DNA from 2 places in the Streptomyces sp. AHA2 genome. Region 2 is predicted to be linked to the other one. Evidence: riboswitches for the same ligand, from Rfam matches in the RefSeq annotation. Region 2 holds a riboswitch; the other holds the start of a gene.

Region 1 (3,265 bases), on a different contig from region 2:
TGACGGTGCCCTGAGCCATGCCTAACTCCCCTATTACTGGCCCTTGCACAGATCCACACTTCGCGGACCCGGGTCAGACCTCACCCCCCACGGTTGGGGGCGTGCGCCGGAACGCGTCGACCGCGGCTGAATGTATCTGTCCAACTGCCGTCTGCAACAGGTCAATCGGACGAGAATTCTGGACGCTCAGGGTCCGGAATGTGGGGAGAGTTCGCCCGAATTCAGGGCAAGTCGGGCCACACAAAAAGAACAAAAGCCGCGAAAGACGCGCACACTTTGGCTACATCTTGTCGGGCTCGCGGCAGGAATTCAGGGTTCCGGTCAGTGGATCCGGAACGCGTTCCCCAACTGTACCGCGCTCAATCACACAGAATTGCCCCCTCCGCTTCTCTCACGGTGGGGGCAATTCGATGTACGCACGGTGACCGGCATTACTCAAGGTAATAATCAAGCCGGTCGACCGGATTCAGCCGCCGGCGACCGCCGGGATGATCGACACTCCGGCACCGTCCGGCGTGGCCGTCTCCAGCCCCTGCTCGAACCGCACGTCGTCGTCGTTGACGTACACGTTGACGAACCGCCGCAGCTTGCCCTGGTCGTCCAGCACGCGGGCGGCGATCCCGGTGTGGTTCTTCTCCAGGTCGGCGATGACCTCCCCGAGGTTCGCGCCCTCGGCGGAGACCTCGGCCTGCCCGCCGGTGTAGGTGCGCAGGATGGTGGGGATGCGAACGGTGACGCTCATGACTTCGGAACCTCCGGTTTGGTGACGGACCCAGGGGCGCGGGGAACTGCGCGAACAACCCCCACCGGCCCGCAGCGAACAACGATCAGACGAGCCCGGCTGCCCGGAACGACTCCAGACTCGGGCGAATGGTCGCGGTCAGCCCCGTGCCCGCCACCGCGTCCAGGGTCTTCAGACCGTCCCCGGTGTTGAGCACCACAGTCGTCTTCGCCGGGTCGAGGGCCCCGTTCGCGACGAGCTTCTTCGTCACACCCACCGTCACACCACCGGCGGTCTCCGCGAAGATGCCCTCGGTCCGCGCCAGGATCTTGATGGCGTCGACGATCTGCTCGTCCGTGACGTCCTCCACCGCACCACCGGTCCGCCGCGCGATGTCCAGCACGTACGGCCCGTCCGCCGGGTTGCCGATCGCCAGGGACTTGGCGATCGTGTCCGGCTTCTGCGGACGCACCACGTCGTGGCCGGCCTTGAACGCCGTCGACACCGGCGAGCAGCCCTCGGCCTGCGCACCGAAGATCTTGTACGGCCTGTCCTCGACGAGGCCGAGCCCGATCAGCTCCTGCAGGCCCTTGTCGATCTTCGTGAGCTGCGAGCCGGAGGCGATCGGCACCACGAGCTGGTCGGGCAGCCGCCAGCCGAGCTGCTCGCAGATCTCGTACGCCAGGGTCTTGGAGCCCTCCGCGTAGTAGGGCCGCAGGTTGACGTTGACGAAGCCCCAGCCCTCACCCGCCGGGTCGCCGATGAGCTCGGAGCAGAAGCGGTTGACGTCGTCGTAGTTGCCCTCGATGCCGACCAGCTCGCCGCCGTAGACGGCGGCCATGACGACCTTGCCCTGCTCCAGGTCGTGCGGGATGAACACGCAGGAGCGGAATCCGGCCCGGGCCGCGGCGGCGCCCACCGCGCCGGCCAGGTTGCCGGTGGAGGAGCAGGACAGGGTGGTGAAGCCGAAGGCGCGGGCGGCCTCCAGGGCCTGCGCGACGACCCGGTCCTTGAAGGAGTGCGTCGGGTTGCCGGAGTCGTCCTTGACGAACAGCTTGCCGCCGTCGACCCCCAGCTCACGGGCGAGGTTGTCGGCCTTGACGAGCTTGGTCCAGCCCGGGTTGATGTTCGGCTTGTCCGCGACGTCGGCCGGGACCGGCAGCAGCGGGGCGTAGCGCCAGATGTTCGCGGGTCCCGCCTCGATCCGCTTGCGCAGCTCCTCGGCGTCGTAGGACGAGAAGTCGTAGGCGATCTCCAGCGGGCCGAAACACTCCTCGCAGGCGAAGACCGGGCCGAGGGGCACGCGGTGACCGCACTCGCGGCAGCTGAGGGCCGCGGCGGGACCGAGGTCTACGGTGGAGTCGGTGGTGCTTGCAACAGTCTGCACAGCCATGTGAGGCGAGGCCCTTTCTCCTCATCTTCCTCACGGCGCACTTCGCCGTGAGACGGATTTGGCACCTTCCCTAGCCGGGAGCCTCGCGACGCGGTCACCAGTGACCTACGAGAACCGACTGGAGGGTTGCCGGGGCTTCATCGGGCCGTTTCCCTCTGCCCCTCTGGATGAGCTGTATGTGGTTGTAGGCGGCGTACGACCCCGGACATGCGAGGGTCATCCGCGTTGTTCAAGACTGTAACCGACGACCAGGACAGTTGAGATAGTCGTCCGAACCGCGAGACGCGTCACATCCGTCCCGCCGAGAGAACGCAAGGAGCAGCCACGGTGCTGGAAGAAGTCGAGCGCTGGCTGAGCGCCCGTTCCTGGTCCGTGCACGACCGTCCGCTCCACAGCATCCTGGCGGCCAAGCAGCGCACGGGCCGCACGGTGAGCGTGGTGCTGCCCGCACTGAACGAGGAGGAGACCGTCGGCGACATCGCCGCCGCCGTCCGCCACGACCTGATGCTGCAGGTGCCGCTCGTCGACGAGCTGGTGGTGGTCGACTCGGGGTCGACCGACCGCACCTCCGAGGTGGCCGCCGCCGCGGGCGCGACGGTCGTGCACCGGGACGCGATCCTCCCGCGTCTGCCCGCCCTGCCGGGCAAGGGCGAGGTGCTGTGGCGCTCGCTGCTCGTCACCCGCGGTGACATCGTCTGCTTCGTCGACGCGGACCTGCGGGACTTCTCGTCCGACTTCGTCTCCGGCATCGTCGGCCCGCTGCTGACCGACCCGGAGGTCGAGCTGGTCAAGGGCATGTACGACCGCCCCCTCGGCGGGGCCGCCGGGCAGGGCGGCCGGGTCACCGAGCTGATGGCGCGCCCGCTGCTCAACATGCACTGGCCGCGGCTCGCCGGGTTCGTCCAGCCGCTGGGCGGCGAGTACGCGGCCCGCCGCTCGCTGCTGGAGCAGCTGCCCTTCCCCGTCGGGTACGGCGTCGAACTGGGCGTGCTCGTCGACGCCCTGCACCTGGCGGGCCTCGACGCGCTCGCCCAGGTCGACGTGGGCGTGCGCAAGCACCGGCACCAGGACGGGCAGGCACTCGGCAGGATGGCCGCCGAGATCTACCGCACGGCCCAGCTGCGGCTGGCCCGGGGGCACCTGATCCGGCC
Region 2 (3,265 bases):
CCCCGTCCGGTGTTCGGACGGGGCCCTTCGCCCTGTCCGGGGCTGGATAGGGTGGACGCGTCGAGACATTCCGTCCCGCAGTGCGGGACACCTGACCCTGGAGCGGCTTATGAGCGCTGTGACCCCCGCTGGAGGCGACACCGCGGCGGGCCGCTCCTGGCCCGCGCTGTTGAACGGCCTGCTGCAGGGCCGGGACCTGACCGCCGACGACACCGCGTGGGCGATGGATCTGATCATGCGCGGCGAGGCCACGGACGCGCAGATCGCCGGGTTCGTGGTGGCGCTGCGCGCCAAGGGCGAGACCGTCGAGGAGATCTCCGGTTTCGTCCGGGCGATGTACGAGCACGCCAACGTGATCGAGGTGCCCGGGCCGGCCGTCGACATCGTCGGAACCGGCGGCGACGGGGCGAAGACCGTCAACATCTCCACCATGTCGGCCATCGTCATCGCCGGCACGGGCGCCAAGGTCGTCAAGCACGGCAACCGCGCCGCCTCGTCGGCCTCCGGGGCCTCGGACGTCCTGGAGAAGCTCGGCGTCAACCTGGAGCTGCCGACGCACCGGGTGGCGGGCGTGGCCGAGGAGGCCGGGATCACCTTCTGCTTCGCCGCGAAGTTCCACCCGTCGATGCGCTACGCGGGCGCGGCGCGTGCCCAGTTGGGCATCCGCACGATCTTCAACGTCCTGGGCCCGCTGACCAACCCCGCCAAGGTCCGCGCCCAGGCCGTCGGCGTGGCCGACCCGCGGATGGCGCCGATCGTCGCGGGCGTCTTCGCGGGGCGCGGCCACTCGTCCCTGGTCTTCCGGGGTGACGACGGCCTCGACGAGCTGACCACCACCTCCACCTCCCGGGTGTGGATCGTCCGGGACGGCACGGTGACGGAGGAGTCCTTCGACCCGCGGGACGTCGGGATCGACCTGGTCCCGGTCGAGGCCCTGCGCGGCGCGGACGCCTCCTACAACGCCGAGGTCGCCCGCCGCCTCCTGGACGGCGAGACGGGCCCGGTGCGGGACGCCGTCCTGCTGAATTCGGCGGCGGCCCTGGTGGCGCTGGACCCGGGCACGGGGACGCTGACCGAGCAGATCGGCGCCGGCATGGCGAAGGCGGCCGAGTCGATCGACTCGGGGGCCGCCAAGCGCACCCTGGAGCGCTGGGTGGCCGCGACCAACGCCTAGGGTCTGTCCGACGAGCGGCGTCCCGCGATCCGGACCCGGGTTGCGGGGCGCCGATCTTTTCGCGTACGTTCCTGGACAGGTCATGAGTGACAGTCATGAGGCCCCGGCCGACTGTCCGGCAACCCTCCGTCCGTGGCGGGGTGCCCCGGGTGAAGACCGGGCCGCAGGCAGCGAGGTCTGCGGCAAGCGCGGACCCCTCGCGATACCAGGGGTCCTGGTCGTCGAGGAGTTTTCCGTGAGTCAGCGAATGCGATAGGGCCGCAGAGCCCCGCCTCCGCATCCCCTTCCTCCTTCACCCCCGCCGGGAGCCCCTCGGGGCCCGCGGGTGGTTCCGCCTGATCTCACGGGAGTTCACCATGTCCGTCTCCACCGTTGCCGCTGACCAGTCCGTTCGCACCCCGCTGCCCGTTCTGGGCCGGGATGTCACCGTGCCGCTGGTGACCGGCGGAGAGGTCACCTACGCCGCGCTCGACTACGCGGCCAGCGCCCCGGCGCTCCAGCGGGTCTGGGACGACGTCGCCGCCTACGCGCCCTACTACGGCAGCGTCCACCGCGGCGCCGGATACCTGTCCCAGCTGTCCACCGACCTGTTCGAGAACGCCCGGCACACCGTCGCGGAGTTCCTCGGCTGCCGGGACGGCGACCAGGTGGTGTTCACCCGGTCCACCACCGACTCCCTGAACCTGCTCGCCGCCGCCCTGCCGGACGACTGCCGCGTCTTCGTGTTCGAGACCGAGCACCACGCCTCCCTGCTTCCCTGGCGCGACGCCCGGGTCACCTTCCTCGACGCGCCGAGGAGCCACCGCGAGGCCGTCGAGACGCTGGAACGGGCCCTGGCCGACCGCGACCCCCACGGCCCCGCCCTGGTGTGCGTCACCGGCGCCTCCAACGTCACCGGTGAGCTGTGGCCCGTACGGGAACTCGCGGCGGCCGCGCACGCCCACGGGGCGCGGATCGTGCTGGACGCCGCCCAGCTGGCCCCGCACCACCCCGTGTCCGTCGCGGACCTCGACGTCGACTGGGTCGCCTTCTCCGGGCACAAGCTGTACGCGCCCTTCGGCTCCGGCGTGCTGGCCGGGCGGTCCGACTGGCTGCGCGCGGCCGAGCCGTACCTCGCGGGCGGCGGCGCCTCGCGCAAGGTCACGCGCCGGGAGGACGGGGGCGTCGACGTGGAGTGGCACGACGGCGCCGCCCGCCACGAGGCCGGCTCCCCGAACGTTATCGGTGCCTACTCCATCGCCTCCGCCTGCAGGGCCCTCACCGAGGCGGGCTTCGACACGCTGGTCGCCCGGGAGCGCCACCTCGTCGAGAAGGTGACGGCGGGCCTCGCCGGCGTGCCGGAGGTCCGGATCCTGACCCTCTTCGGCGACGACGCCCCGCGCGTCGGCGTCATCTCCTTCGTGGTGGACGGCTGGAACAGCTCCCACTTCGCCGCCGCGCTCTCCGCCGAGTACGGCATCGGCGTACGGGACGGCCTGTTCTGCGCGCACCCGCTGGTGCGCACGCTGCTCGGCGGCGACGCGCGGCAGCAGGGCGAGTGCGGGGCGCCGGAGGCCGCGCCGGGGGAGAAGTCGCTCAACGCCGTCCGGGTCAGCTTCGGCGCGGGCACGCCGGACGAGCACGTGGAGCGGTTCGTGCGGGCCGTGCGGGAGCTGGTGACCGACGGGGCGAAGTGGAACTACCGCACGGAGGACGGCCGTTGCGTGCCGGACACCTCGGCGTGAGGGCCGCCGGCCGCGAGCGGCGGTAGCCGGGAGCCCAGCACGATCATGCGCAGGGCCCGTTCCGTGGCGTCCGTGAGCAGTTCGCTCCCGCGCAGCAGCGCCTCCGCCAGGTCCATCGGGCCGGGCAGGATGCCGTGGCAGGCGTCCACGCCCGGGACCTCGTGCGCGCCCTCGCCGAGGGTGCCCGCCAGGGCGAGGACCGGGCGGCCGTACCGCTTGGCCCGGCGGGCCACCTCGGCCGGGACCTTGCCGCGGGGCGTCTGGTGGTCCAGCGCGCCCTCGGCGGTGACCACCAGGTCGGCGCGGGCGAGCCGGGCGTCCAGGTCGAGATGGCCCAGCAGCACCTCGAAGCGGGGCAGGAGCCGGG

Evidence for each region. A riboswitch is a leader RNA that binds a small molecule or an ion and turns the genes downstream of it on or off. The one in region 2 is predicted to bind S-adenosylmethionine.
Region 1: it holds a riboswitch for S-adenosylmethionine, as region 2 does, so the genes downstream of both, thrC (threonine synthase) here and Q5694_RS06535 (aminotransferase class V-fold PLP-dependent enzyme) in region 2, are expected to answer to the same signal.

Annotation. Positions count from the first base shown of each region.
Region 1 covers NZ_JAUQWJ010000012.1:117,018-120,282, reverse strand. The annotation lists gene Q5694_RS23825 (cold-shock protein) at 1-19, opposite strand, end outside; gene Q5694_RS23820 (MoaD/ThiS family protein) at 467-742, opposite strand; gene thrC (threonine synthase) at 828-2,114, opposite strand; SAM riboswitch class I at 2,133-2,288, opposite strand; gene Q5694_RS23810 (glucosyl-3-phosphoglycerate synthase) at 2,442-3,265, shown strand, end outside.
Region 2 covers NZ_JAUQWJ010000002.1:542,097-545,361, forward strand. The annotation lists gene trpD (anthranilate phosphoribosyltransferase) at 110-1,174, shown strand; SAM riboswitch class IV at 1,253-1,369, shown strand; gene Q5694_RS06535 (aminotransferase class V-fold PLP-dependent enzyme) at 1,531-2,898, shown strand; gene Q5694_RS06540 (glycerate kinase family protein) at 2,853-3,265, opposite strand, start outside.